DNA from 3 places in the Mycolicibacterium tokaiense genome. Region 1 is predicted to be linked to each of the others. Evidence: predicted binding sites of a transcription regulator. Region 1 holds the regulator's gene; each other region holds the start of a gene.
The links. The regulator LexA, encoded in region 1, represses DNA repair genes until DNA is damaged. The targets are predictions, from matches to a motif close to CGAACANNTGTTCG.

Region 1 (10,217 bases):
AGGCCCTCCTCGACCGGGAGCCGCAGCGATCCGGCCGACCAGAAGTCCTCGAAGGTGGGCACGGTGAAATCGAGAGTGCGCGCCCACCCGTCGTACAGATGTGCCAGCCACTGCCGCTCGGTGCGGCCCTCGGTGAACTGCTCGCCGAAGCCCAGGCTCTCGGCCAGCGCGGCGAACGTCTCATAGTCGTTGCGGGAGTTCGCAAACGGTGTCGCCAGGGCAGGCATGGCCATGAACACGGGGTCGTTGCGGGAACCGGAGAAGTCGTTGCGCTCGTAGGCGGTGGTGGACGGCACCACGATGTCGGCGTGCTTGGCCATCGCGGTCCAGTACGGGTCGTGCACCACCACGGTGTCCACCCGGGCCAGAGCGCGCCGCAGCCGGGGCAGGTTCTGATGGTGGTGGAACGGGTTGCCGCCGGCCCAGTACACGCAGCGAATGTCGGGGTAGGTCAGCGTCAACCCGTTGAACTCGAACCGCTCGCCGGGATGCAGCAGCATGTCGCTGACGGCGGCGACCGGAATGAACGTCTGCACCGGGTTGACGCCCTGGGGCAGCACCGGCAGGCGGCAGCGGATGGGCGGTAGGCCCGGTTCGTTCATGGAGCCGTAGCCGTGGCCGAAACCGGCTCCGGTGAGCCCGATCTGGCCGAGCATCGCGGCCAGCGTGAGCCCCATCCAGGGTGCCTGCTCGCCGTGCTCGGTGCGCTGCAGTGACCAGCTGACCGTCACGATGGTGCGCCCGGCGGCCATCTGCCGGGCCAGCGTGCGCAGCGTGTCCGCGGGCAGACCGCAGATCGGGGCCGCCCACTCCGGTGACTTGGGCACCCCGTCGTCGAGGCCCAGCAGGTAGCGCTCGAATCGGGGGTACCCGACGCAGTAGGTTGCCAGGAAATCCCGGTCGGCCAGGTTCTCCTGCGCCAGGACATGGCCCAGCGCGAGCATGATGGCCACGTCGGTGCCCGGTACCGAGGGCAGCCAGGTGCAATCGCCGTCGACGTCGTCACGCAGCGGGGAGAACGAGACGATGCGCCCGCCGCGCGCCCGCAGCCGGTTCAGGGCGTCCCGCGCCGGATGTGCAGTGGTACCACCGTGATTGACGGCGGTGTTCTTCATCGCGATGCCGCCGAAGCACACCATCAGGTCGGTGTGCTCGGCGATGACGTCCCAACTGGTGGACCGCTTGAACAGGTCGTCGTGCGTGCCGACCACCCGCGGCATGATCACCCCGGTGGCGCCCAGGCTGTAGGAGTGCCGCGACGACGTGTAGCCGCCGAGCAGTTTGAGGAACCGGTGCACCTGGCTCTGGGCGTGGTGGAACCGCCCGGCGCTGGCCCAGCCGTAGGAGCCGCCGTAGATGGCCTCGTTGCCGTGGGTGTCGACGACCCGGCGCAGTTCGTCGGCCAGCAGGTCGGTCAGTTCGGCCCAGGAGACCGCGACGAAGTCGTCGGCCCCCCGCCGGTCGGTGGGCCCGGGGCCGTCGTCGAGCCAGCCCCGGCGCACCGCGGGACCGGCGATCCGGGCACGGTGACGCAGTGACCCCGGCAGATTGCCGAGTAGCGGGGAGGGGTCCACGTCGCCCGCCGGGGCCTGTACGGCGGTGATGTCACCATCGGCGACCTGTGCGTGGAAAGCGCCCCAGTGGGTGAGGCCGGAGCCGGACATGCGGGGAGTTTACGAGGTGGGAGCCGACCGCATTTGCCGACCAACCACCCGGTTGGTATATCGTCAGTGGCAAGACGTATTGTCGAAATCCCCGGAGGTCTCATCATGGGTAGTGCCGTCAAGTACCAGCGCACGCTGTTCGAGCCGGAGCACGAACTGTTCCGCGAGTCCTACCGTTCCTTCCTGGAGCGCCACGTCGCCCCGCACCACGAGAAGTGGGAGAAGGACAAGATCGTCGACCGCAACGTGTGGCTGGAGGCCGGCAAGCAAGGCTTCCTGGGCATGGCCGTGCCCGAGGAGTACGGCGGCGGCGGCAACGACGACTTCCGCTACAACTGCATCCTGACCGAGGAGACCACGGCGGGGCGCTACAGCGGGATCGGTTTCGGGCTGCACAACGACGTGGTGGCGCCCTACCTGCTGCGCCTGGCCACCGAGGAGCAGCGTCAGCGCTGGCTGCCGGGTTTCTGCAGCGGCGAGCTGATCACCGCGATCGCCATGACCGAACCCGGCACGGGCAGCGACCTGCAGGGCATCAAGACCCGCGCGGTCAAGCAGGACGACGGCAGCTGGGTGCTCAACGGCTCGAAGACGTTCATCACCAACGGTATTCACTCCGACCTGGTGATCGTCGTCGCGCAGACCGACCCCGACAAGGGTGCGCAGGGCTTCTCGCTGCTGGTTGTCGAGCGGGGGATGGAAGGCTTCGAGCGCGGGCGTCACCTCGACAAGATCGGCCTGGATGCCCAGGACACCGCGGAACTGTCGTTCACCGATGTGAAAGTGCCCGCGGAGAATCTCCTCGGCGACGAGGGCATGGGTTTCATCTATTTGATGCAGAACCTGCCGCAGGAGCGGCTCAACATCGCCGTCATGGCAGCCGCAGCGATGGAGGCGGTGCTCGACGAGACCATTCAATACACCAAGGAGCGCAAGGCTTTCGGCAAACCGATCGGCAGCTTCCAGAACAGCCGGTTCACCCTGGCCGAGCTGGCCACCGAGGCCACCGCGGTGCGGATCATGGTCGACGAGTTCATCCGGCTCCACCTCGATGAGAAGTTGACCGCCGAACAGGCCGCCATGGCCAAGTGGTGGACCACCGAAGCGCAGGTGCGTCTGGTCGACCGGTGCCTGCAATTGCACGGCGGTTACGGCTACATGCGTGAATACACCGTCGCGCGCGCATTTCTCGATGCACGCGTGCAGACCATCTACGGCGGGACCACCGAGATCATGAAAGAGATCGTGGGTCGCAGTCTCGGGGTCTGAGCCCCCCAATAGCACAACATCATGCGCGCAAAACGCATCCGGCCTGCACGTGAATTCGGTATGAGGTGGGTATTGTCGTCGAAATGACGGCGATATGGCCATATTGTGCTCGGCTATTGTCCGTGAGTTGACGGAATTGGCTTTTCGGGCACCGGCCGGTAAACGCGGGGAGTGGGCATGAGAACGCAGCGGAACCCATTGCGATGGGCCTTCGGAGTTCTGGCGGTGATGTGTACCGCAGTTGCCTTCGTGGTGCCGTCGGCTCCGGTCGCGCACGCCGACCCTCAAGGAGATGCTGTCGCCGCCATCGATGCGGCCTGGGTGGCCGCCGGCGGCGACACCTCACCGCTGGGTCCCAAGGTGGGCGGGGTGTACCCGGCGGGTGCGGGCTTCGGACAGGACTTCGCCAGCGGCGCGATCTTCTTCTCGCCGGGCACCGGGGCCCGGTCCATGTTCGGCGCCATCCTGGACAAGTACCGCGCCGTCGGGGGGCCCGCCGACAGCGGCCTGGGCTTCCCCAACATCGACGAGGGTCCCGGCCGCGCGCCGGAGAGCCGCAACGTCACGTTCGACTCGCCCGAGGGTGCGGTGATCTTCTGGACCCCCGCGACGGGGGCATGGGTGGTGCGCGGGATCATCAACGCGGCCTGGGACCGCCTGGGCGGCTCGTCCGGGCCCCTCGGTGTCCCGACCGGCGATGAAACGTACAGCGGCGAAACGATTTCCCAGACCTTCGCCGGCGGACAGATCAGTTACGACACCGCCGCCAAGACGTTCACCACCACACCGCCCGAACTCGCCGGACAGCTCGCGGATCTGCCGCTGCCCGACGACGCCACCAGCGCGATCAACGTGGCCTGGCGGGTGGCCGGTGGCCCCACCGGGCAGTTGGGCGCCAAGACCGGCGACCAGTACGCAGTGGGCGACGGCGGGGCCGGCCAGGACTTCAACGGCGGCAAGATCTTCTACTCGCCCGACACCGGCGCGCACATCGTCAGCGGCACCATCCTGGAGAAGTACGAAGAGGCGGGCGGGCCCACCGGGGAGCTCGGTTTTCCCGTCACCAACGAAGCCGACGGTGACATCCCGGGCAGCCGCGTCAGCACGTTCGGCGCCGAGGGCGAACCGGCCATCGTATGGACACCTGAACACGGTGCGGTGATCGTCCGGGGCCCGATGAAAGCAGCGTGGGACGAACTCGGTGGCAGCGGCGGTGATCTGGGTGTACCGATCGCCGATCAGACCGGCGACGACACCATCACGCAGAACTTCAGCGGTGGCCAGGTCACCTACAACAGCTCGAACAACACGTTCAGCACCCAGCCCCCGGAGCTGGCCGAGCGGCTCTCGGGTCTCGAGTTGGCGCAGCAGCCCGCGCCCAGCGCCACCTCGGCGCAGCCGTCGGCGCAGGACGAATCCGACGCCGAGTCCGGCGGGCAGAACTGGTACCCGTGGGCGATTCTCGGGGTGGCGGTGGTGTTGGTGCTGGCGCTGGCCGGCTTCCTGGTGGCGCGACGCCGCGGCGCCGGTGGCCCCGCGGTTGATCAGACGGGTGGCTACGGTCCGATGCCCGGTGATGACCGGAGCGAGTTCGAGCCGACTGAGTTCGAGCGGAGCGAGTTCGAGCGGGGTGGCCTCGCCGATTCGGGGGACACGCGCGACGACGCGGACCGGGGCCTGTGGGCCACGGCACCATCGGCGCAGACCAGCGGTCCGTCGACTCCCGCGGACCACGATTCCGACGACACCGCGTATCTCGCCGCGCAGCCGCCCTGGGCCAAACGCGAGCCCGGTGCGACGCCCTGGTCCGGCGCTGACGTCCCGTCGGAATCCGGCGCTGAACCGGTGAGCGGGCCGGCGCTGTTCACCCATCACGGCGCCCACGAAGGTGACGACCTCGACGCCGAGGTGGACGAGCAGGATCCCGACGATGTGGATACCGCGCCCACCCGGGTGCAGTCCGATCCCGACGCACCCTCCGGCCGGCACGCCGCCGTGCCCGCCGAGGACTCCCGGCCGCCGTGGTTGACCGACGCGGATTACGAACCGCCGGCGTCGAACTCGTTGTTCGCACCGGTGTACGGCGCCCCGCCACCGCCTGCCGACGGGCCCCTGGCCGAGCACGATCCGCGGGCCTATGGCGGAGACCATGAGCAGAGCGAGCACCAGCAGTACGACCATGGGCAGACCGATTACCCGGATTACCCGGAGTCCGACTACACCGAGCCCGTCGAGGAGACCCCGCAGCCGGAGCACTACGGCCATCCGGGGTACGACCATTCGGAATCGGACCACGGCGCCGAATCCGCCTACGACCCTCAGGATTACGCGCAGCCCGAGGAACTGGGCGCAGGTGCGGCCTCCCCCACGGGCTTCTCGTCGGCACCCCCGGCCATCCATCTTCCGCTGGAGGATCCCGACGAGGCGCCCGAGGGCTATCCCGTCAAAGGCAGCATGCGCACCGGTACTTATCACCCACCAGGCTCGGACTCCTACGAGGTGACGGTGGCCGAGATATGGTTCGCCAGCGAGGAATTGGCCGAGGCCAACGGGTTCACCAAAGCGGAGTGATCGGCCGCAAGATCTGACCCGGCCGAGGCCGGGTCAGATCTTGCGGATGACCGTGACGACTTTGCCCAGGATCGCGGCATCGTTGCCCGGAATCGGGTCGAACGCGGGGTTGTGGGGCATCAGCCACACCTGACCGCTGGTGCGTTTGAAGGTCTTCACCGTGGCTTCACCGTCGATCATCGCTGCGACGATATCGCCGTTGTCGGCCACGTTCTGTTGTCGGACCACCACCCAGTCACCGTCGCAGATGGCAGCGTCCACCATCGACTCGCCGACGACCTTGAGCAAAAACAGCGAGCCCTCACCCACGAGTTCGCGGGGGAGCGGGAAGACGTCCTCCACGGCCTGTTCGGCCAGGATGGGACCACCTGCGGCGATGCGGCCGAGCACCGGGACGAACGTGGGCTCCGGCAGCGCATCCGAACCCGCCACATCGGTGACGACCGCCGCCGCCGCATCGTCGGCTCCCCGGACGTCGACGGCGCGGGGCCGGTTGGGGTCGCGCCGCAGGTAGCCCTTGCGCTCCAGGGTGCGCAGCTGATGCGCCACCGAGGAGGTGGACGTCAGACCGACCGCATCGCCGATCTCGCGGATGCTGGGGGGATAACCCCTGGTGGTCACCGAGGTGCGGATGACCTCGAGGATGGTGCGTTGCCGTTCGGTCAACGACGGGTCTGGAGAAGTGCCGCGCCAGCCGTCCTGCGCGTCTGAGCCTGTGTCCGTGCTGTCACCCATGGCACCGAATGTAATCGCCAGAGCCACCAGAATCAAACATGTGTTCGAGGCGTGTCGCCGATCGCTGCCGTGCATCCCGGCGTGACTGCTGAGGCGGATGAGGCGAACTTTTTTGTCGGTGGGCCGGTTTATCGTTCGGCAACAGATCGATCACATGTTCGGATTCAGGCTTTTCCTTCGAACGTGTGATCGAGTAAATTCGAACACAGGAGCGAACATGGACCAGCTCGACCGCCCTCGTCACACCCGTCCCGGCCGCTCACGTCATCACGTCCCACATTCGAAAGGATCCGCCATGACCATCACCTCGACCCTGCCCCCGCGTCTGCCCCAGCCCGCTCCCGTCGGTGATCCCACCACGCTGCGGTACCGCCCCGCCGGTGAGCAGGCCCGTCGGCGCCCTGCCGAGATCCGCCCGTCCGGTGCTGCGCTGCGGCAGCGCGGCACCGGGGTGCGCGTCTCGCGGGCGCCACACCGCCGCGCCCGCGCCATCACGCCGGTCACCACGGTCGGTCTGGCTCTGCTGGCCGCCATGATCACGGTGTGGCTAGGTGCGGTGGCGGAGTTCGGCCAGGCCATCCAGGGTGGCTCGGCACCGGCGCCGGCCAAGTTGGCCGTCGTGCAGGTGCAGTCCGGGGAGACATTGCAGACTGTGGCCGCCCGCATCGCGCCGGAGGCCCCCATCGGTGAGACGGTGCAGCAGATCCGTGAGCTCAACCGCCTCGAGGGCGCAGCGGTGAACGCCGGGCAGACGCTGATCGCCCCCGTCGGCTGAGACCATGGGTCTGATGGCTGCGGCCACTGCCATGGCGGTGGCTGGCGCGTGCGCGGCGCAGGTACTCTCTGAGGCGGGGGTAACACGTGTCGAATACGGCGAAGGAGCGGTAATGCACTGTCCTTTCTGCCGGCATCCGGATTCGCGTGTGGTGGATTCCCGCGAAACCGATGAGGGTCAAGCCATTCGGAGGCGCCGCTCGTGCCCGGAGTGCGGACGCCGGTTCACCACCGTCGAGACGGCGGTGCTGGCGGTGGTCAAGCGCAGCGGTGTCACCGAGCCCTTCTCCCGCGAGAAGGTGATGCGCGGAGTGCGCCGGGCGTGCCAGGGCCGTCAGGTCGACGACGACGCCCTGAATCTGTTGGCGCAGCAGGTCGAGGACACCATCAGGGCGGCGGGGTCGCCCGAGGTTCCCAGCAACGAGGTCGGTCTGGCCATCCTCGGCCCACTGCGGGACCTCGATGAGGTTGCTTACCTACGATTCGCGTCGGTGTACCGCTCGTTCTCGTCGGCGGATGATTTCGAGCAGGAGATCCGCGCTCTGCGCGAGCACCGCCGGGTGTCCGCGTCCGGCTGACCGGTCAGGGCAGGTGCACCGTGCGAGGGCCATCGTCGACCACGCGTCCTGCGACCTGCACCCAGCCGGTGGGGGACCAGCGGGTTCGGATCTGAGATCCCTTGCCCTGCGTGATGTCCAGGTCGCGGCTCAGATGTTCGGTGATCCGCACCGCGGCAGCGCCGGTGGCCTCGTCCTCGGCGATTCCCAAGTTGTTGGCGAACATTCGCGACCTCAACGCCCCGGCATCTTCGTCGATCCATGTCCACAGATAGTGCTCCACGTCATCGGAGTAGTCCGCGGGGTCGGCGTCGGCCAACGCCTCGACTGACGCGAGCTGGTGGATGAGGAACTCAGGTGCCCATTCGGCGCGAGCGCTGATTCCGGTCAGCCCGTCGTCAGTGTCGACACCGTAGGTCACCTGCACCACCCCGGCCGGCACCTGCAGGGTGTGCACCGCGGTGCCCTGCTCGCGCAGCCACCACGCCGCGCCCACGGTCGGGTGGCCGGCAAAGGGCAGTTCGGTGACCGGCGTGTAGATCCGGACGTGGGCGGAACTGCTGTCCGCCTTCGGCGGATCGACGAATATTGTTTCGCTGTAACCCAATTCGTTGGCCAGCTGCTGGCGTTGCCCCGGGGGTACGGCATCGGCGAGCGCTACTCCCAGGGGGTTTCCGTAATTGCCCGCAGCGTCGGTGAACACCCGCAGCACAGTCACGTCGATACCCATGTACCGACTCTACGTGGCGCAGGCGGGGGTGTTTTCAGCGAGTCCGCCGACGGTGTCAGGTGGCGCTGCGCTCGTCGTGCCCCATCGCGTCCAGTACGGCCACCCTGGTATCGACGGTGCCGGAGATGGAGCGCTCGCGCACCCCGTCGCGCAGCAGCTGGCGTAGCGCAGCCTGGTCGTATTCGGCGGGTTCGGTGGTGTCGATGAAGCGCTGCACCACCTCGACGAAACGATCGGGGTCGTCGTGGAACGGAAAGTGGCCTGACCCGGCAAAGATCTCCAACTCAGAGCCGGGCATCGCGGCGTGTGCCATCCGTGCGTGACTGACCGGGATCACCACATCGCGGTCGCCCCAGATCAGTTGCACCGGAACACTTTCGGTGAGGTAACACCGGTCCAGCATGGTCACCACCTGGCCACGCCAGTCGACCACGGCGCGCAAGGTCCGGGTGAACGCCGATGAGGCGGTCGGTTCGGGCAGGTCCCGCAGGATGCGCAGCACATGGGGCAGCTCACGGCCCAGGGAGGTGTTCCCGAGCAGGCTGCCGGCCACCTTGCCCGCCACCTGCACAGCGGGCAGCACCAGAGGCAACCGCAGCAGCGCCAGCGCTTCCCCGCCCAACGGCAGGGACGCCGCCCGCAGGGCAATGTTGACGTCGTGGGTGACACCGCCTGCCCCCACCAGAATCAGGCGTTCCACCAATTGCGGGAACTGGTAGGCGAACTGCATGGCCACGCCGCCACCGAGGGAGTGCCCCACGACGGTCACCCTCTCGATGTCCAGCACACCCAGCAGGTCGCGCATCCCGTTGGCGTAGGCGGCCACCGAATAGTCGGCGCGCGGTTTGTCTGACTGCCCGTGACCCAGCAGGTCCGGGGCGATCACGGTGAACCGCTGCGCCAGCTTGGCCTGCACGCTGGCCCAGGTGGTCGAGTTGTCGCCGATACCGTGGATCAGCAGCAGCGCCGGGCCGGAACCGGCGATGCGGAACGCCCGCCGGTAGCCGTGGATGGTGCGGAAGTCGAGCGTCGGGGTGACCTCGCGGACGGACCGCAGGTTGGGTTTGCGCTCGCTCATACGGTCACCGAATCACGGCCCGGGCACCGAACTGGAGAGTGGGTCATGTACGCCAACTTCGTCGTCGGGCCCCGTGGCGGCGGTACCGAGGCGGATACCGTCAGCTGACCCGCACCGGCGACTCAGCTGTTCTCGTCGTCTCCAAACGGGTCCGCAGACGGGTCACCGGCCTGTTGGGCCAGGAAACGCTCGAACTCCGCTCCGAGTTCATCGCCGCTGGGGAGGTCCTCGTCCCTGGCGAGCAGAGAGCGGTTCTCCTGTGCGTCGACGAATGCATCGTACTGTCGCTCGAGCGCGGTCACCACCTGGGCGACCTCGCTGCTGCCCTCGACCTGCTCGTCGATCTTGATGCGGATCTCCGCGGCGGCTTCGGTCAGGCGTTCGGTGGGAAGCTGCAGCGAGCTGGACTTCGCCACCTGCTCGACCAGCGCCTTCGCGGCTTCGGGGTAGGCGGTCTGCGCCAGGTAGTGCGGCACGTGCACGGTGAATCCCATGACCTCGTGGCCGTGCTGGGCCAGCCGGTACTCCAGCAGATTGGAGACGCTGCCCGGAACCTGCACCTCGCCCACCCACGGCGTGTGATCGGCGATGAGTTCCTTGTTGTTGGCGTGCGCGGTCATCGTGACCGGGCGGGTGTGGGGCACCGCCATGGGGATGGCGCCCAACCCGATGGTCCGGCGCACCCCGAGACGCTCGGCCAGCAACCGCACCGCGGTGATGAACCGCTCCCACTTCAGGTCGGGCTCCAGGCCGGCGAGCAGCAGGAACGGGGTGCCCACGCTGTCGTGCAGGGCGTAGAGGTTCAGCTCGGGGGTCTCGTAGTGGGTGAAGTGGTCGGT
Region 2 (10,217 bases), 3.4 Mb from region 1:
CGGGCCGGCCGATCAGCCGCACCGCCTTCCTGCACGTCGACTACCGCAAGGTCACGCCCATCGACACCACGCTGACCGCGCGCGGCTGGATCCGGGAGACCGACGGCCGCAAGGCGTTCGTCAACGCCGAGTTGCGCGACCCCGACGGCAATGTGCTCGCCGAGGCCAACGGGTTGATGGTGCGTCTGCTCGCCGGCCAGCCCTGACGGGTCGGCGCCGAGACTGCAGGCAGTGCGGCGTTTTGCCCTGAAATACCGCACCCCGTGCAGTTCGGCGGCACCATGATCACGTGACCACCGAACGTCCCGAGCGCGATGTGCGCCGGCTGTCCACCCCACGCGCGGCTGGCCTGGCCGGCGTGTTGTTCGCCGTGCTGTTCGGCGTCGCGATCGCGCTGATCCACACCGCACTTCCCGAAGGCGCCCAGCCGGGCGCGCAGTGGGTGGAGGGTTCGGAGGGCAAGGTGCGCGCGGCGGCGGTGCTGATGCCGTTCGCCGGCATCTGCTTCCTGTGGTTCATCGGAGTGGTGCGCGACGGATTGGGCAGGTTCGAGGACAAGTTCTTCGCCTCGGTCTTCCTGGGCAGTGGGCTGCTGTTCCTCGCGATGATCTTCGTGTCGTCTGCGGTGGGGGTGGCGCTGGTGGCCAGCCGCAGCGCCGACTACGGAGCCGATGTGCACGTGTTCGGTCAGGCACTGCTGATCGCGCTGTCGAAGACCTACGCCCTGCGAATGGCAGCGGTGTTCATGATGTCGCTGGCCACCATCTGGCTCAAGACCGGCCTGGTGTCGCGGGGGCTGGTGATCTTCACCTACGTGGTGGCGCTGACGCTGTTGGTGGCCAGTGACGTGACGGTGTGGCTGACGCTGGCGTTCCCGGTCTGGGTGCTGATCGTCAGCGTGCTCGCGCTGAGCAAGGCCGGGCTGATCGACCTGCACCGCGACGGCGACTGACCCGTCGGGCGGTAATTCCGCTGTCGGCGAGCGACTTTGGGCCCGATCTGCTATGGGTCGTCGCCGGGGTCGATGATCCGTTCCGGGTGGTGGAGGTTGTTGGTGCGGGATTGCCCGCAGTCGAGGTGTGGGGGCGGTATCCACTCGGTGACGCCGTCTGTGGGGCGGTTCCTTGTGGTCCAGCCGGCGGTCTCCACCATGCGATTGTTCGGTCCGCACGCCAACGTCAGGTCCTCGATGTCGGTGCGCCCGCCGTCCTTCCAGTCTTGGTTGGCGTGATGCACCTGGGAGCGGTAGGCACTCGCGCTGCAGCCGGGCATGGTGCAGCCGCGGTGTTTGGCCAGCAGCATCAGGCGCTGGGCCAGGGTCGCGGTGCGGCGGGCCCGGCCCAGGTGCAGGGGCAGGCCCTTGCCGTCGAACAGCGCCAGCCAGGGCCTCGAGTGCGCAGCGAACTTGAGCACGTCGGCGATGGGCAGCCTCGTGCCGCCGGCGGTCAGCCCGTGGCCGGTGCCTTTCTCCAGATCGGTGAGGCTGGCGGTGATGACGACGGTGGCGGGCAGGCCGTTGATGGTGCCGGTCGCCGTGGTGAGCATGCGCTGGCACAACGCCAGTAGCGCGTCGTGGTTCCGTTTGCCGGCCGTGCGGGTGTCGTTGCGTATCTGCTCTTCGGTGGGCTCACCGTCGAGGCAGGGTTGCTCGTCAGCCGGGTTGCACATCCCCGGGGCGGCGTTGCGCTCCAGCAGCGGCTCCAGGGTGGCCCACGCCTCCGGAGTCAACAAGCCTTCGAAGGGCCGCATCCCGTCGGGGCGCTGCTTGCCGACCCGGATGTAGGCCAGGGCCTGGCGGTCCTCATCGGAGAGTTCCCCGTCCTGGTTCAGCAGATAGAGCATGTGCGCTGCGGCTGTCCGGAACGCTTCGGGGCCGAGTTCGCAGGCATGCTGGGCCAGTTGTTCTTCGGCGTTGGCCCGGGTCTGGAAGTCCACGAAGCCGGGCAGCTCACGGAAGAACCACCGGACATGCTTGATGTGCTCGGCGCCGATCAACCCCTGCGCCTGACCGCGCGCGAACGTGGGCATGGAGGGTGCCATCGGTTCACCGGTGATCGAGGTCCGCGGCCCGAACAGCGCCGCCTCATCCAACCGGCGGCGCGCCTCCGAGCTGGAAATCCGCAACCGCTGCGACAGCACTGCCGCGTAATTCTTGGCGCCCAGGGAGATCGGTGCGCTCTGGGAGGTGATCCGCTGATACACCCGATGATCGAACACCGGCTGGGCGCGGTGCACGGCTTCACGACGCTGCTGCACATTCAACAACTCGGCATCGGAGAACGCGTCGATCGACAACCGATTCATCTGCGCGGTCAGCTCTTCGATCTGCGCCAGGGCAGCCAGCATCGCCTCGCGATCGGCGACAGCGGAGGAACCCATGCCTCGAACATACGGGCGAGCACCGACATTTAGATTGAGTGAGTGCTCGCGGACAGCCAGGCTACCGACTGGAACCTTCTGGGATTCCTGATTTCTGAGTGGCTGTCGCGGCACAACCTGCGCGATTCTGGTGTCCCTGTTCGGGAACTTGGAGCCGACTGATGGTTGGACTCCTGCTTATGGAATGTCTGGGCTATGCCAGCCTCGATCGCAGGTTAACCACCCACTTGATCGAAAGGACATGGCATGGAACTGATCCTAGGCATTGATGTCGCCTGCAGGGCTGCTCATCAAGCGTCCCTGGCGCGCCCTGACGGGACCTTCGTCTGGACAGGTCGGCGATTCTTCACTCGCCCCGATGAACTCGAAGCTCTGGACCGCTTGCGGACTAAAGAAGCGCGACACCGTACGCATCATCATGGAACCCACCCGCAACGCCTGGGCGCCGTTGGCATCGTGGTTCCGCCACCGAGGTGCACGAGTGTCCATGGTTCCCACGACGCAATCTGCCGATCTACGAGCCTATTACTCCAAACACGCCAAAAACGACCACCTCGACTCCAAAATGCTGGCCCGGCTGCCACTCCTGCACCCCGAAGGATTGCGCGATCACACCGGCGGCGGCCCGGCTGAGCCACTGCGCCGGATCGTCAAAATCCGATCATCCATCGTCAAACGCCGCACCGCGGTCTTTCAACGCCTCGATGCCCAACTGGAGTTGCTCGGCCCGGCCTGGTACGACGCCTTGAGTGCCCGATTCGGCAAGACCGCCCTAGAACTGCTGGCCCGCTACGCCGATCCCAACACAGTGATCCGCCTCGGACATGCACGGCTGACCCGATTCCTGATCCGCCACTCCCGCGGCGCCTGGCGTGAAACCTACGCCACCGCGATCCTCGCTGCAGCTCGGGAATCGTTGCAGCTGTGGGGCTCTGGCGACGACGCGCGCATCGATTTCGCCGAGTTGGCCGCCGATATCGCCGTAGAAGCCGAACAAGCCCTTGCGTTGACCGAACAAATCGACGACCTCGATGAACGAGCCGCCAACCTCTACGCCGAAGCCGACCCCAACGGCATCATCGCCTCCGCGCCCGGCGTCGGTCCGATCATTGGCGCCGTCATCGCCGGCCGTCTCGGGGACCCCCACCGATTCCACTCGTTAGCTGCCATCCGCGCCTACTCCGGGCTGATTCCCAAGCTCAACCAGTCCGGGCAAACCCATCAACAGACCGGATTGACCAAGGCCGGCGATCCGCTGCTGCGGGAAGCGCTCTTCGCCGCCGCCGATCATGCCCGCAAGACCGATCCCCAGTTGGCCGCCAAGTACAAACGGCTCATGCAAACCGAGCGTCATCATGACTCAGCGCTCTGCCACATCGCCACCATACTGCTGACCCGTATCGCCACCTGCCTCCGCACAGGTCAGCCCTACAAAATGCGGGATATCGACGGCCGACCCATCCACGCTGACGAAGGCCGAAAATTGGTCACCGCCCACCACCGCGTCGACCAGAAGATTCGAGTCAAGGCCGCCGACACCCGCCGCACACAGCGACTCAAAGGAAGGACGGGCCGGGGACAACAGGAGTCGCCAAGCGCTCCAATCCACCGGCCCGTCAACCACAGTCTAGAAGCCGCCTCATGACTTGACATCGCTTAGGAACTCAAAATTCGCGTGATGTTACGCCCGATACTCAAGTGACACAGGGGTTTTCGCACCTCGTCGACACTGCACTCACCGCGAGCGCCACTCGCACTTCTTCGCGCTCAGTGCAGTGTCAACGCCCGTTCATTCGACGATGCTGAGCGCTCCGGAGGGGCAGAGCTGCACGGCTTTCCGCGCGTTGCCCTGCTCGGCCGCGGGTACCTCGTCGACCAGCAGTACCACGATGCCGTCGTCGTCCTGATCAAAGACCGCCTCGCTGTTCATCACACAGACCCCGGCGCCGATGCAGACGTCGCGGTCGGCGCGCACCCTCACCAGGCCACCTGAAGAGACTGCAGCCCGTAGATGAAGTGGAAAGACCGGAACGCCACGTCGTCGAAAGGTTCGTCGAGGCGCAGGGTCGGGAAGCGTTGCAGGAGAGCCGGAAAGGCAATCTTCATCTCCATACGCGCCAGCGGTGCACCCAGGCAGTGATGGACACCGTGGCCGAACGCCAGATGTCCCATGGCGCCGCGGCGGATGTCGAATACCTCCGGGTTGTCGATGAAGCTCGGGTCGCGGTTGCCGGACGGCAGCGAGACGAACACCAATTGGTGCCGGGGGATCTGCACGCCCGCGATCTCGACGTCGGTGGTGGTGATGCGCGGGATGCCGGAGTGTACAATCGACAGCCAGCGCAGCAGCTCCTCCACCGCCGGACCCACCGCATCGGGGTCGTCACGAACCAGGGCCAGCTGATCCGGGTGCCGCAGCAACGCCAGCGTGCCCAGGCTGAGCATGTTGGAGGTGGTCTCATGGCCGGCCACCAGGAGCAGGTTGCAGATGCCCACCAGCTCGTCATCGGTGAGCTCGGATCCGTGCTCGCGCACCAGCATTCCGAGCATGTCGTCGCCGGGGGAGCGACGGGCGCCGGCCACCAGCGCGTGCATGTACGCGCGCCCGGCGCGCTGGAGCTCGAAGCGCTCCTCGATCGGGATCGACAGGTCGAGCTGGCGGCTGGTGCGGTGCTGGAAATCGTCGCGGTCGTCGTAGGGCACACCCAGCAACTCGCAGATCACCAGTGACGGGATGGGCAGCGCGAAGTCGGTCACGAGATCACGTGGTGAACCGGACTTTTCCATGGCATCCAGATGCTGGCTCACGATGTCGGTGATCCTCGGCTCCAGGCGCTTCATCCGGCGGCCGGTGAATTCGCCGGTGAGCATGCGGCGTAACCGGGTGTGCCTGGGCGGGTCCAGGCCCAGCAGGTTGCCAGACTGGGCTGCGCGTTGCTCTTCCTCGGACATCTCGGGAGCCCCGGGGACGAAGAACCCCGGGGGTCGCTCGTTGGAGAACCTCTCCGGATCCGAGAGCACCGTCTTCACGTCGTCGTGGCGGGTCACCAGATACACCGGCATGCCAAAGGCGTTGACGACGGTGCGCACGCCCTCGGCCTCCCGGATCTCGCCGAGGGTGGGGATGGGGTCGAAGCCGACGCGCTGCATGTGCAGCGGTGGTGAGGCGGGTGCCTGGGTCATGGTGTCGACGGTACGCGCGGGGCTGTTGGCTCTGCGTTGGGGAATCGTCGATCAGGCGGTTGACCAGGGCGGGATCCTGGAATCCCGCCGAGTGGGCCACAGGAGCTTCGCCGGACCACGATTGTTGCTCACCTGAACGTGGAGCCGGCTCGATCAGCTCGGCTCGTATTGCATGACGGCGGATCATCGGCAGCGGCATCGTCCATTGACCGCGTACCCCGCTCGTCCTAGAGTTTTCGCTAGACGAAGTCAAATGTCATTGAGTGAAATTCAACGTCAGGCGGGAACATGGTCGATGAGAGCGCGGGCGACGCCCGTGACGCCCTGAAGAAGAACGTGCTTGGGGTGTCGAGCATCTTCTTCTACGTCATCGCGGCGGCGTCGCCGTTCACGGTCGTGGTCGGGCTGCTGCCGATCATCATCGGGCTGGGCAACGGCATCGGAGCCGCGGGTGCCTTCGTGCTGGCAGCAGCGGCGCTGCTGGTGTTCGCGGTTGGATACGTGGCCATGAGCAGGCACATCGCGAACGCGGGCGCGCTGTATTCCTACGTGACCGCGGGCCTGGGCAAGGAACTCGGGCTCGGGTCGGCCTTCCTGACGATGTTCTCCTACATCGCCATTCAAGCAGCGCTCTTCGGCGGCTTCGGGTTCTACCTGAATTCGCTGCTCAGCTCGCACTTCGGGATCGACGTGTCGTGGTGGCTGCTGGCGCTGCTGGGACTGATCCTGTGCACGGCGCTGGGCATCCAGGGGGTCCACTCGAGTGCCCGCTGGCTGGGTGTGTTCATGACCGCCGAACTGGTCATGATCGCGACGTTGGTGATCTTCAGCCTGTTCCGGGGAGACGTGTCGGTCTCGTCCTACTCGCTAGAACCCTTTGCACCCCATGCTGTGTTCTCCGGTGCGTTCGGGATCTCGATCCTGTTGGCAGTGTGCGCGTTCATCGGCTTCGAGGGCACGGCCATCTATTCGGAAGAGGCGAAGGACCCCCGCCGCACCATTCCGCGGGCGACGTATCTGTCCGTGGTGTTCATGGGCGTGCTCTACGCAGTCACCGCGTGGATCCTGGTGAATGCGCTGGGGCTGCCGGTGGCGAAAGATGCTGCCGCGGAGCAGGGTGGTGACTTCCTCTTTTACGTCAGCGGACGCTTCATCGGTGGCAACGTGGCGACGGTGTTCCAGATCCTGATCGTCACGGCGATGTTCGCCGCCATTCTGACGTTCCACAACAACGTGTCCCGGTATCTGTTCTCCCTGGGACGCCAACAGCTCGTGTGGTCGCCGTTGGGACGCACGCTGAGGTCGCGCCAGACACCGTATGTCGCGTCCGCCGTGCAGTCGGGCATTGTCGCGGCCGTGATCGTGGTGGCGGCCGTCGCGCATCTGGACCCGATCGTGACGCTCTTCGCGGGTATCGGGGGAATCGGCACGATCGGGGTGATCCTGTCGCAGACCATCGCGTCGGTGGCCATCTTCGCCTTCTTCCGCCGCACAGGGGTGGATCGCCGACCGTGGCACACGGTGATCGCTCCGGCCCTGGCGACCGCCGCACTGACAGCGATTATCGTTGCGGCACTGCGCAACCTCGATGTCCTGCTCGGAGTCAGCGGTAGCGTGGGCCTCGCCCTGGTGTCGGTCTTGTTGGCGCCGCTGCTGCTCGGGCTCGCGTACGGTTGGCGCCTGCGGGTCTCCGCGCCGCAGCGCTACGCATCGCTCGATCAGGTCCTGACGGCCAAGGAGTCGGCGTGAGTGCGGCATCGGTCAGCGTCGACTTCGACGTTCCGGCGATCATGCGGGACGGTGTCAGACTGGTGGCCGACGTCTACACCCCCGCCGTCGGTGGTGGACCGTGGCCGGTGCTGCTGATGCGCACGCCGTACGGCAAGAACACGTACTCCGAGAACGCCTGGTCGGGTCTCGACCCCGTGACAGCGGCCCGGTCGGGCTTCCTGGTGGTGATCCAGGATGTCCGTGGCCGTGGGGCCTCAGGCGGGGATTGGGCACCGCTGACCGCCGACGTCGAGGATGGCGCGGATTCCGTCGAATGGGCTGCGCAGCTCCCGGGATCGAACGGTCAGGTGGGGATGTTCGGCGGTAGTTATTCCGGAAACACCCAGTGGCAGGCCGCATTGTCGGGCACACCGTCGCTGCGCGCCATCGCGCCGCTGATGACCTGGGCTGACGCGAGCGACGGGCTGTACTCCCGCGGTGGGGCGGCGGAGGTGGGGCTCGCGCTGCCGTGGACGCTGCTGACCGGAGCCGATGACGTGTACCGGCGCTACGCGGGGACCGGAACGGAATACGCCAGGCTGGAAGCGATCATCGACGAGCTCGATCACCTTGCTCAGCAGGGATACTGGAGCACGACCCACGATCTCCTGGAGCTGATCGAGCGTCACGATGTGCGCGAACTGGGCACCGTGCGCACCGCTGCCCGGGGCCGCGCCGACTTCGAACCGGCAGACATCTCGGGACGGCAGGCCCAGGCGGGTGTGCCGAGCTTCCACACCGGCGGTTGGTTCGACATCTTCCTGCAGGGCACGTTGGACAATCACCAGGCGATGGTGGCGGCCGGTCATCACACCAGGCTGCTCGTCGGGCCGTGGTCGCACACGAATTTCGCTGATGCGATGGGCGATCTGGCTTTCGGAATACGGGCCAACAGGGAGAGCCCGTTTGTCCATCCTGGCGGAACGTGGATCGACAGTCAGCTCGGTTGGCTGCGCGGTCAGCTCGGGGGGAAGGGTCTGGACCCCGACGACGATCCACCGGTGCGGATCTTCGTGATGGGCCGCAACCAGTGGCGAAACGAGTCGCAGTGGCCGCCGGTCGACGCGCGAGAGATGTCGTGGTACCTGCACGGTGACGGCGTGCTGTCGCCGCAATCGCCGAAGCCGGGCGTCGCGGCGCTGACCTACGGCTACGATCTGTCCGATCCGGTGCCGTCGGTGGGCGGCAACACCTTCATGACCGGGGTGCTTTCTGCCGGTCCAATTGATCAGCGAGGCAATGAGTCTCGGCCGGACGTGGTGTCCTTCACCTCGGACGTGCTGACCGCCGACCTCGAGGTGGGCGGTCGCCTGCGTGCGCACCTGCACGCGAGCAGTTCGGCGTCGAGCGTGGACTGGGTGGTCCGGATCTGCGATGTGCATCCGGACGGGCTTTCCGTCAACATCTGCGACGGTGTGCTCCGCGTTCGCGACGCGGCCGGCCCCGGTCCACACGAGGTGGACCTGTGGTCCACCAGCATGGTTTTTGCTGCGGGACATCGGATCCGGGTGGATGTGGCCAACAGTTCGTTCCCCCGGTGGGACCGGTGCCCGTCGCCGGAAGGGCACCGGCCGCAACGGGCCACCCTGTCGGTGGACAGCAGCCGACCGTCGTGGATCGTGCTGCCCACCAGGAACCCCTAGTTCACCAGCCGCCCACCCAGCCGTCGAAGATGGCGTCCGGTTCGTTCTCGGGCTGATCGGAGCGGCCGACCAGAAAGTCGAAATCGCACCCCCGGTCGGCCTGCAGGACACGGTCGACGTACATGGCCGCGTAGCCACGACGCTGTCGATGGCGCGGGGGTGGCGCCTGGCGGGTGGCCAGTTCGTCGTCGGGAACCAGTAGGTCCAGCGTGCCGGCGTGGGCGTTCAGCGCGATGATGTCGCCGTCGCGGACCAGGCCCAGCGGACCGCCCGCGGCCGACTCGGGGCTGACGTGCAGAACACACGTGCCGTAGGCGGTTCCGCTCATCCGGGCATCGGAGATCCGCACCATGTCGGTGACGCCCTGGCGCAGCAGCTTGCTGGGGATGGGCAGCTGGCCCCACTCGGGCATGCCGGGGGCACCGCGCGGGCCGGCACTGCGCAGCACCAGCACGGAATCCGCGGTGACGTCCAGGTCGGGGTCGTCGAAGCGGGCCATCATGTCGCGCATGTCGTCGAACACCACGGCGGGCCCCTGGTGCACCAGCAGGGCAGGGGTGGCCGCGCTGCACTTGATCACTGCGCCGGTGGGCGCCAGGTTGCCGCGCACCACGGCCAGGCCCTGCGTCGGCTGGAACGGGGCATCGATGGTGGCGATGACGTCTGCGGCGGTGGAGATGCCGGACGGCAGGTTGTCGGCGACGGTCTTGCCGCTGACGGTCAGCGCGTCTGTGTGCAGCAGGGTCTCGATGGACTTCATCACCGCGGGGATGCCGCCGGCGTGGAACACCTGCTCCACCAGGTGCTCCCCGGCGGGCCGCACATTCACCATCAGCGGTGTGCGCGCGGACAATTCGTGGAACCGGTCCAGGGTCAGCGGCACCCCGGCGCGGCCGGCGATGGCCAGCAGGTGCACGATCGCGTTGGTGGATCCGCCGACCGCCAGCATCAGAGTGATGGCGTTGTCGAAGGCCTCGGCGGTGAGCACGTGCGAGGGCCGCACTCCCTCGGCGGCCAGGCCCACCGCACGCGCACCCACCTCTTCGGCCACCTGCAACCGCCGCGAGTCCATGGCCGGCACCGCGGCGGCGCCGGGCAGTGTCATGCCGAGCCCCTCCACGATCGTGGCCATGGTGGAGGCCGTGCCCATCTCCGGGCAGTGCCCGCGGGACGGGCCGGCCGCGGCCTCGAGACGCTCGTAGTCGGCCATCGACATCCGGCCCGCCCGCACATCGTCGATGT
Region 3 (10,217 bases), 810 kb from region 1:
CCGGCGGTCAACCGCATGTTGGCGATCCGCAGGTCGCCGTCGGTCATCCCCAGGCCGTCGTCCTCCACGTCGACGAGGACACCGCCGTTGCTGGTGTGCACGGCATTCACCCGGACCTGTGCGCTGGGCGGTGAGTACCGCAGGGCGTTGTCGATCAGCTCGGCCAGCAGATGTACCGCGTCACCGGCGACGGAGCCGACCACCGAACAGTCGGGCACGGCGCGGGTGTGCACCCGCTGATAGTCCTCCACCTCGGAGGCAGCCGCCGCGATCAGCGAGGCCAGCGGCTCCGGGGCGCTGTGTTCGCGGCTGATCTGGGCGCCGGCGAGCACCAGCAGGTTGGCGCCGTTGCGGCGCATCCGGGTGGCCAGGTGGTCGAGCCGGAACAGGCTGTCGAGACGTCCGGGGTCCTCTTCGTTGCGCTCCAACCGGTCGATCAGCGACAACTGTTGGTCGACAAGCGATTTGTTGCGTCGCGACATGGTTTCGAACATGTCGTTGACGGTCACCCGCAGCCGCGCCTCGTCCCCGGCCAGCAGCAGCGCCTGGGTGTGCAGTTCGTCGACCGCGTGTGCCACCTGCCCGATCTCCTCGGTGGTGTGGATGGGCAGTGGGTCAGGCTCGCGTTCGTCACCGGCTTTGACACGTTCGATCTCGTCGACCAGGTCCCGGTGGGCGATGCTCAGCGCGCCGTCGCGCAGCCGCCGCAGCGGGCGGGTCAGCGAGCGGGCCACCAGGACGACGATCAGCACCACCAGCAGGAAGGTGAGCACCACCACCGCGGCGTCGCGGATCGCGTCAGCACGTGCGTCGGCGGCCTCGTCGCGCACTGCGGCGGTGATGCCCGAGGCGGTGTCGTCCACCAGGCGCGCCGCGATGTCGTCGGTGGTCTGGATGGACTGCAGCAGTTGCGGGTTACCGGTCAGCGGGGCTGCCGGGTCGGACAGGATGTCGAGCCGCTGCACCATCTGCGAGCGCAGGGCGGCGGCCTCCTCGGAGGTCGGGCCCAACAGTTCGGCCATGCCGCGCACGGTGGACGGTTCGGTGCCGGCCAGTGCCACCATCGACGACCGCAGCTCCGGTTCGCCCACGGCGCCGCCGGACTGGACCAGCAGGCGCTGCATGGCCATCTGGCCGCGCGCACCGACCGCCCGCGCCAGGCCCTCGGCCTGCACCCGGACGGACTCATCAGCCCCCCGCACCGAGCCGGTGATCGCGGTCTCGGCGGTCAGCAGCAAGGGGGAAAACGAACTCACCTGCTCGGGCAGGTACGAGCTGCCGGCGTCGGCAACCAGCTGCCGACCCAGCGTCAGCAGATCGGTGACCGCGAGGCGGACATCGGACACCGGGTCGACGGAATCCACCCGCTCCTGCAGTTCGGTGCTGCGGGCCTGGTAGTCGGCATCGGCGGTGGCGGTGTCACCGCCGGATGCGGTGGCCACCAGCGCATCCTGCAGCGCCGCCATGTAGTCGTCGATCGCGGGCACCAGCTCGGTGCGGTCCGCAGCCGCTGCCAGGTCACGTGCCTCCACGGCACTGGCGTACACCCGGACGCCGCCGAACACCGCGGCCAGCAGCAACGGGATCGCCGCGATGGCCGCCACTTTCCAGCGCACCGGCCAGTTGCTCAGTGACCAGCGGGCCGGCTTGCGGATGACGGGTCCGGCCGGCGGGATCAACCCGGGCTGGTCGAACATGGGGGCGGGTGAATCGTGGGTCACCGCGACGCGTCCGTGTCCCGGGGCGCGCAATGCTGCGCGCCGCCGCGTGGTGTCTGCGCCTGATTCATGTGACTTTCCTGCTAATTCGACCCGCGCGTGTGCTCAATTCGCCTGGCAATTCTTGAAGTATGACAGGGCAGGGACGGCGACTGCACAGTTCTGCATGAACAGCGCGACCGCCCCGGTGCCGCGAAAGTACGGAAAACCGATCCGGAGCAAACAATTCGTGATCGAACTGACATCATCGGGTGATGTTCCGATTGATGTTCTATTCGCCCCGCATCGCACCCAACACCGGAAATGCAATTCGGATGGTCGCGGCGACGGGTGCTGCGCTGCATCTGGTGGAACCCCTCGGATTCGATCTCTCCGAGCCCAAATTGAGACGTGCCGGTCTGGACTATCACGACCTCGCGTCGGTGACGGTGCACCCGTCGCTGCCCGCCGCGTGGGAGGCTCTGCAACCCCGTCGGGTGTACGCCTTCACCGCGCACGCCACCACGTCCTTCGCCGACATCGCCTACCAGGCCGACGACGTTCTGATGTTCGGACCCGAACCCACCGGCCTGGATCAGCAGACCCTGGCCGACCCGCACATCACCGAGCGGCTGCGGATCCCGATGCTGGCGGGCCGGCGGTCGCTGAACCTGTCCAACGCGGCGGCGGTGGTGGTGTACGAGGCCTGGCGCCAGCACGGTTTCACCGGCGCCGTGTAGTCACCAGGTGTCCCAGTGCGCCAGGTCGGCGGCGGGCAGCCGCTTGGCCTTCTTGAAGTCGGTGCCCTTGGTGTAGGCGATGGGGAACAGCCCACCCTGGGAGTACTTCTCGAACGGGATACCCAGGATGTCGGCGACCTGCTTCTCCCCGTCGCCCATCAGGTGCAGCGTGGTCCAGGCCGACCCCAGCTCACGGGAGCGCAACGCCAGCATGAAGCTCCACACCGCGGGCAGCAGTGAGCCCCAGAACCCGGCGCTCATCCCCGCAGGTGCTCCGTCGGGCCTGCCCTCCAGGCACGGGATCAGCATCACCGGCACCTCGTGCAGATGCTCGTTGAGGTACTTGGCCGAGTCGACCACCTTGGGGGTGCGTTCGTCGCGGGCGTCGCCGTAGCTGGGCTTCTCCTGCTCCAGATACGGCGTCGCGGCGATCCGGTACACGTCGGCGATGGCCTTCTTCTTCTCGGCATCCTCGACGAACATCCACTGCCAGCCCTGGGAGTTGGAGCCGGTGGGAGCTTGCAGCGCCAGATCCAGGCATTCCAGCAGCACTTCCCGCGGTACCGGCCTGTCAAAATCCAGCCGTTTGCGAACCGAGCGCGTGGTGGTGAGCAGTTCATCGACAGTGAGGTGCAGGGTCATGATCGGAGACTACATTCGCACCCATGACCGCTGAACTGACTCCGGAAGTCACCGAACGTCTCACGGGCGACGACTTCGGATGGCTGACCACCGTGGCCAAATCCGGGCTGCCGGTACCCAGGCTGATCTGGTTCTTCTTCGATGGGACGGAGCTGTTCGTCTACACCATGCCGAACGCGGCCAAGGTGACCCACATCCGGCGGCATCCGCAGGTGAGCCTGAACCTGGATTCCGACGGCCGGGGCGGCGGCATCATCGTCGTCGGTGGCACCGCACGGATCGACGCCGACGGCGTCGACTGCCGCGACGACGGCCCCTACTGGGCCAAGTACGAAGCCCTCGCGGCGCAGGCGGGGCTGACCGAGGTGATGGGCGACTACAGCACCCGCCTCGCGATCAGCATCGACAAGGTATGGACCACGCCCACCGAGGGCTAACCGCAGCTGGTCAGCGGAAGTCGCGGGATTTCGAACTGACCCGCATCGACAGCTTCTCCATGTTGTCGGCGACCACGGTCACCGCGCCGGAGGCGTTCTGCACCACTCCGCGGATCACCAGCGCCGACGCCGTCTGCGCGAGTTTGCGGTGTTTGCTCCACAAACCGACCGAGCACACCACGTTCACCATTCCGGTCTCGTCCTCGAGGTTCATGAACGTCACGCCCTGGGCGGTGGCCGGCCGTTGCCGATGGGTCACCGCTCCGGCCACCAGGACCCTGGTGCCGTCGGGCACGTCCTGCAGGCCGGACGCAGGCACCACCCCCCTGGCGTCGAGATCGGCGCGCAGGAACTGGGTGGGATAACTGTCCGGCGAGACGCCGGTGGCCCAGACGTCGGAGGCGGCCAGTTCCACATCGCTCATGCCGGGCAGGGTGGGCACATGCGACGACGAGCCCACCCCCGGCAGCCGGTCGGGACGCTCGGCGGCTGCTGCGCCCGCCGCCCACAGTCCCTCGCGGCGGGTGATGCCGAAGCAGCCCAGCGCGCCCGCGGTGGCCAGGGCTTCGGTCTGCGGCACGCTGAGCTGGACCCGGCCGGTGAGATCCAGCAGAGAACGGAAGGCGCCGTGGGCATCTCGCTCGTCGACGATGCGCTGGGCCAGCTCGGCACCGATGTGGCGGACGTCGCCGAGGCCGAGGCGCACTTCCAGTCCGGCGTTCTCCAGGGTGGGGTGGGCCAGGCTGGCGTTGGCGTCCGGGCCGTGCACCAGCACCCCGTGGCGGCGGGCGTCGGCCACCAGCGTCTGCGGTGAGTAGAAGCCCATGGGCTGGGCCCGCAGCAGCGCCGCACAGAACGCCGCCGGGTGGTGCAGTTTGATCCATGACGAATAGAACACCAGCGACGCGAAGCTGAGCGAATGGCTTTCCGGGAAACCGAAATTGGCGAAGGCTTCCAGCTTCTCGTAGATCCGGTCGGCCACGTCGCCGGTGATGCCGTGGGTGTGGTGCATGCCCTCGTAGAACCGGGCCCGGAGCCGGCGCATCTTCTCGGTGGAGCGCTTGGAGCCCATCGCCCGGCGCAGCTGGTCGGCTTCGGCGGCGGTGAATCCCGCGCAGTCCACCGCCAGCTGCATCAGCTGCTCCTGGAACAGCGGCACGCCAAGGGTTTTGCGCAGCGCCGGCTCCATCGACGGGTGGTCGTACACCACGGGTTCGAGACCGTTGCGTCTGCTGATGTACGGGTGCACCGAGTTGCCCTGGATGGGCCCGGGACGGATCAGCGCGACTTCGACCACCAGGTCGTAGAACACCCGGGGCTTGAGCCGCGGCAGCGTGGCCATCTGCGCCCGCGACTCCACCTGGAACACGCCCACCGAATCCGCCTTCTGCAGCATCTCGTACACCGCGGGCTCGGACAGGTCGAGCATGGCCAGGTCCACCTCCAGCCCCTTGTGCTCGGCCAGCAGGTCGATGGCGTAGTGCAGCGCCGAGAGCATGCCCAGGCCCAGCATGTCGAACTTCACCAATCCGATTGCCGCGCAGTCGTCTTTGTCCCACTGCAGCACGCTGCGGTTCTCCATGCGCGCCCACTCCACCGGGCACACGTCGGCGATGGGCCGGTCGCAGATCACCATCCCACCGGAATGGATGCCCATGTGCCGCGGCAGGTTCTTGATCTCACACGCCAGGTCGATCACCGGTTCGGGGATGCCGTCGACGTGCTGACTCTCGGCGAGGTCACCCCACTGGCCGATCTGCTTGCTCCACGCATCCTGCTGGCCCTGCGAGAACCCCAGCGCCCGGGCCATGTCGCGGACGGCACTGCGACCCCGGTAGGTGATGACGTTGGCCACCTGGGCGGCATAGTCGCGGCCGTACTTGGTGTAGACGTACTGGATGGCCTCTTCCCGCAGGTCGGATTCGATGTCGATGTCGATGTCCGGTGGCCCGTCACGCGCCGGGGACAGGAAGCGTTCGAAGAGCAGCTCGTTGGCGATCGGGTCGACGTGGGTGACCCCGAGGGCGTAACACACCGCGGAGTTGGCCGCCGAACCCCGGCCCTGGCAGAGGATCTTGTGGTCCCGGCAGAACTGGGTGATGTCGTTGACCACCAGGAAGTACCCCGGGAAGTTCAGCCGGGAGATGATGTCGAGCTCACGCTCGAGCTGTGCGTAGGCCTGCGGAGCACCGTCGCGCGGACCGTAACGGCGGGCGGCGCCGCGCATGGTCAGCTCGCGCAGGTAACTGCCCTCGGTGTGCCCGGTCGGTACGTCGAACGGCGGTAGCTGCGGGGCGATGAGCTGCAACCCGAACGCGCACTGTTCCCCCAGCTCTGCTGCAGCGGTGACCGCGTGCGGGAACTGGCCGAACATCCGGGCCATCTCCTCACCCGAACGCAGATGCGCGCCACCCAGTGGTGCCAGCCAGCCGGCCGCCTGGTCCAGGGACTGGCGGGCGCGGATCGCCCCCATCGCCATGGCCAGCCGGCCACGCTGAGGAGCGGCGAAGTGGGCACCGGTGGTGGCGACCACACCGACCCCGAACTTCGGCGCGAGCGCGGCCAGCACCGCATTACGTTCGTCGTCGAGCGGGCCGCCGTGACCGCTGAGCTCGATGCTCACCCGGTCAGCGCCGAAGCGGTCCACCAGGTCGGCCAGGGCCTTCTCCGCGGCGTCGGGCCCACCGGCGGAAAGGGCTTGGCGGACATGGCCTTTACGACAGCCGGTGAGGATGTGCCAGTGCCCACCGGCGGCGGCGGTGACCGCGTCGTAGTCGTAGCGCGGCTTGCCCTTCTCCCCGCCGGCCAGATGCGCCGCCGAGATCTGGCGCGACAGCCGGCGGTAGCCCTCCGCTCCGCGCGCCAGCACCAGCAGATGTGGCCCCGGCGGGTCTGGGACCTCGGTACGGGACCCGTCGCCCAGAGACAGTTCGGCCCCGAAGACGGTGCTGATGTCCAGTTCCTGAGCCGCTTCGGCGAAACGCACCACGCCGTAGAGACCGTCGTGATCGGTCAGTGCGATGGCCCGCAGGTCCAGCCGCGCGGCCTCCTCGACGAGTTCCTCCGGGGTGCTGGCGCCGTCGAGGAAACTGTAGGCCGAGTGGGTGTGCAGTTCGGCATACGGCACCCGGGAACGGATCCGCCGCTCCCCTGCCGGTTCGAACGCTTCCCGCTTGCGCGACCAGGCGGGGCTGTCCCCGCCGTCACCCACCGGCTCCTTCATGGGCAGCCCGGCGCGGCGGGGTTTGCTGTTGAGCACCCGCTGCATCTCACCCCAGGTGGGCGGCCCCAGGAACTTGTCCACGTACCCGAGTGTATCGAACTGATGTTCGACTGACGAGAGGCCTTTGGTCCCCGCCCCCGGTGACCAAGCGGTCTTGGGCGCCCACCCCGCGTGGGCCGAAGATGGCGCCATGGGCAACACGGCGGTGAGCACCGATCTGATCAGCACAGCCGTCGAACTCGCAGGCCGGGCACCGTCCCTGCACAACAGCCAACCCTGGTTATGGGTGCTCGACGGCAACACCCTGCAGCTACACCTGGACCACAGCCGGCTGGTGCGCAACACCGACCACGGCGCGCGCCAGGCGCTGATCAGCTGCGGCGCCGCCCTAGACCACCTGCGGGTGGCGGCCGCCGCGGCCGGATGGCAGACGTTCGTCGACCGGTTCCCCGACCCCAACCGCCCCGAGCACCTGGTCACCGTCGAGTTCTGGCCGGCAGGTTTCGTCTCCGCGGCCACCCGCGCCCGGGCCGCCGCCATCACGCAGCGCCGTACCGACCGGCTGCCGATGCGCGCCCCGGACGACCTGAACCTGCTGGTTCCCGTGCTCACCCATCTGCTGGACGACACCGACACCCGGTTGGCCGTGCTGCCGGAGCCGCTGCTGCCCGACCTCTTCGAGGCATCCGCGCTCACCGAGGCGATGCGGCGCCAGGACGCGGGCTACGTTGCCGAACTCGACTGGTGGACCGCACCTTTCGACCTGGACCAGGGCATTCCGCCCGACCTGTTGAACGGCGTCATCGACAATGACCGGGTGCCCGTCAACCGGAACTTCCCGGCCGGCGTCCACGCCTCACACACCGACGTCAGCGCCGACGAGGCGGCGGTTCTGGTGCTCTCGACTCCGGAGGACACCAGAGCCGACGCCCTGTCCTGCGGGGAGGCGCTGTCGACGGTGCTGCTGGAATGCACCGCCGCCGGGCTGGCCACGTGCACGGTGTCGCACGTGACCGAGTTGCCTGCGGCTCGCGCGGTGGTCGCCGAGCTGATCGGCCGCAGCGGCGTGCCGCAGGTGTTGGTCCGGGTGGGTCGCGCCGCCGGTCTGACCGCGCCCCCGACGCCGACACCGCGGCGCGCCCTGTCGGACATCCTGCGGGTGCAGCGTCAGAAGTGAAACCCCATCTGCGCGGGCACCGTACTGCGGAAGGCCGCGTCGGCCATGTACAGCGCCTCATCTGACGCACTGCGAATCCGGTTGGCCGCAGCCAGATCCCGCGCCGAGTGGGTGCCCAGATAGATGCTGCCGAGCACGTCGAGATCCAGGTGCAGATCCGCCGGGGCGTCGGTCGGGACACACGTGGCCCGGCCACCTGAGATGTCGAGCGCGAACCGGCCGTCACCCACCTCGAGCACCAGGTGCGCGTCAGCGGGGTAGGTGCGGGCCTGCAGGGCCGCCGGGATGTCCATGATGCGCAGCCACAGTGCGTCCACCATCGAGGTGGTCTGCACCCGCCGCGAATCCGCCAGCAGGTAGGGCAGCGGATCGGCCGGGTGGGTGTCGATCTGCACCTCGTCGATCAGGTCGAGCCCGAGCAGCGTCCGCCACAACGCCGCGTGCGCCTGCGGGGTGACGGCGGTGACCCCGGTGCGCACCACGGCCTTGTCGCCGTGGCGCACCCGGTACAGCGCGTAGCCGTCGGGATGTAGCAGCGCGAACCAGGCGCTGCCACCGTCGCGGTCGCTGTCCCGGTCGGCCAGCACGTCATCCCAGAGCACCTGTGGGCACGCCAGCCCGCCCGGTGTGCGGCGGCGCCAGCGGTCGTAGATCTCCATGAGTTGGTCGCGGTGCTGCGCCGGAGCCACCAGGCGCACCCGGCCGTCGTCGGGGGCGTCGGCGTGGAACTCGGCCAGTCGCCGCTGCACCACCATGGAGCGCTCGATGGTGGCCGGGCCGTATCCGAAGCGACCGTAGATCCCGCCTTCACTGGCCGTCAGGGCGGCGATGGGCGCACCGGTGGCCTCGATGCGCCGGTGCAGGTCGGTCACCATGGCCCGCAGGATGCCGCGGCGGCGGTGGGTCGGGGACACCACAACCGCCGAGACGCCGGCGATGGGCAGGGTGACCCCACCCGGCACCGTGAGCTCCATGTCCAGGTAACAGGCCATGCCCACGATCTCGGGGCCGTCGGACACCACCACCGAACCACCGTCGGCCACCATCACCCGCCACGGCCGCTTGCTCTCCGGCGCCATGTAGACACCGAAACCTGTTGCCGCCAGGCGTGACATCGCCTGCTGATCGTCGTCGGTCGCCGACCGTACCGCCCATGTGGTCATTGCGTCCACAGTGCCACAGCAGCGTCGCCCGACCCAACCGATTTTCAGTCGCGGCTGATGGTCTGGCCCCGGAAGAAGGCCGGGCTGCGGGTGCGCATCACCCCCATCAACACCGCACCGAGCGCCAGCAACCCGAAGCCCAGGAAGAACACCAGCCCGATGCCGCCCAGCGATGCACCGCTGCCGTTGTCGGGGTTCATGCTCTCCTTGACCGAGATCACGAACACCGCCGCCAGGATGATGCCGCCCAGCAGCGGGAACAGGAACTTGAAGACGAGGTTGTGCACGCTGGAGAACAGCTCGCGACGGAAATACCAGACACAGGCGAAGGCCGTGATGCCGTAGTACCAGCAGATCATGATGCCCAGCGCGGCAATGGTATCCAGCAACACCGACTCCGAGAGCAGGCTCACCACGGTGTAGAAGGTGCCGGTGACGATCCCGGCCACGGCGGTGCTGAACGACGGGGTGAGGAACCGGGGGCTGACCTCCGCGAACTTCGCCGGGAACGCCCCGTAGGCCCCCATCGCCAGCATGGCGCGGGCGGCGGGCAGGAACGTGGTCTGCAGGCTGGCCACCGACGAGGCGAAGACCGCCAGGTAGAGCACCAGGCCGCCGGCGGGGCCCAGCACCGGATCGGCCAGGGCACCGAAGACGTTGGCGGCGTTGTCCTCGTTGCCCAGCCCCAGACCGTCGGTCCCGATGCCGGCGTACATCATCACCGCCACGGACACCAGCAGGTACGTGAGCAGAATCGAGGTGACACAGAGCAATCCGGCCCGCCCGGGCACCTTGGTGGGGTCCTTGGACTCCTCCCCCAACGTCAGGCAGGTGTCCCAGCCCCAGAAGGCGAAGATCGAGCCGGTCACCCCGATGACGAACGCGCCCATGGCCAGTCCGGTGAACGGATTGAACCAGTCCAGGTCGAAACTCAGACCGGCGGGGGCGTCACCGGCACCCACGTGGGTGATCGCCACGACGGCGAACGCCACCAGCACCACCATCTGAAAACCCACCAGCACGTACTGCACCCGCTCGCTGGTGGTGATGCCCCGGCTCGCGATGAGCGTGGCCAGACCCAGGAACGCGAGGGTGCTGACGATGTTGACGGCGGTGTTGTAGGCCAGGTCGGCGATGG

Region 2: the regulator LexA is predicted to act here: its motif matches at 2,384-2,397, upstream of G6N58_RS03920 (HNH endonuclease signature motif containing protein).
Region 3: the regulator LexA is predicted to act here: its motif matches at 6,835-6,848, upstream of G6N58_RS16845 (error-prone DNA polymerase).

The regions. Positions count from the first base shown of each region.
Region 1 is NZ_AP022600.1:4,263,325-4,273,541, forward strand. Features, by position in the region: gene G6N58_RS20810 (molybdopterin guanine dinucleotide-containing S/N-oxide reductase) at 1-1,664, opposite strand, end outside; gene G6N58_RS20815 (acyl-CoA dehydrogenase family protein) at 1,770-2,933, shown strand; gene G6N58_RS20820 (sunset domain-containing protein) at 3,111-5,504, shown strand; gene lexA (transcriptional repressor LexA) at 5,538-6,239, opposite strand; gene G6N58_RS20830 (LysM peptidoglycan-binding domain-containing protein) at 6,535-7,014, shown strand; gene nrdR (transcriptional regulator NrdR) at 7,127-7,591, shown strand; gene G6N58_RS20840 (PhzF family protein) at 7,596-8,300, opposite strand; gene G6N58_RS20845 (alpha/beta fold hydrolase) at 8,356-9,378, opposite strand; gene G6N58_RS20850 (proteasome assembly chaperone family protein) at 9,501-10,217, opposite strand, start outside.
Region 2 is NZ_AP022600.1:813,333-823,549, reverse strand. Features, by position in the region: gene G6N58_RS03930 (PaaI family thioesterase) at 1-206, shown strand, start outside; gene G6N58_RS03925 (hypothetical protein) at 290-952, shown strand; gene G6N58_RS03920 (HNH endonuclease signature motif containing protein) at 1,003-2,379, opposite strand; gene G6N58_RS03915 (IS110 family RNA-guided transposase) at 2,738-4,024, shown strand; gene G6N58_RS03910 (ferredoxin) at 4,169-4,360, opposite strand; gene G6N58_RS03905 (cytochrome P450) at 4,357-5,562, opposite strand; gene G6N58_RS03900 (APC family permease) at 5,851-7,311, shown strand; gene G6N58_RS03895 (CocE/NonD family hydrolase) at 7,308-8,975, shown strand; gene G6N58_RS03890 (dihydroxy-acid dehydratase) at 8,977-10,217, opposite strand, start outside.
Region 3 is NZ_AP022600.1:3,448,728-3,458,944, reverse strand. Features, by position in the region: gene G6N58_RS16865 (ATP-binding protein) at 1-1,721, opposite strand, end outside; gene G6N58_RS16860 (tRNA (cytidine(34)-2'-O)-methyltransferase) at 1,973-2,437, shown strand; gene G6N58_RS16855 (nitroreductase family protein) at 2,438-3,079, opposite strand; gene G6N58_RS16850 (TIGR03667 family PPOX class F420-dependent oxidoreductase) at 3,103-3,516, shown strand; gene G6N58_RS16845 (error-prone DNA polymerase) at 3,527-6,784, opposite strand; gene G6N58_RS16840 (Acg family FMN-binding oxidoreductase) at 6,930-7,916, shown strand; gene G6N58_RS16835 (GNAT family N-acetyltransferase) at 7,907-9,079, opposite strand; gene G6N58_RS16830 (APC family permease) at 9,124-10,217, opposite strand, start outside.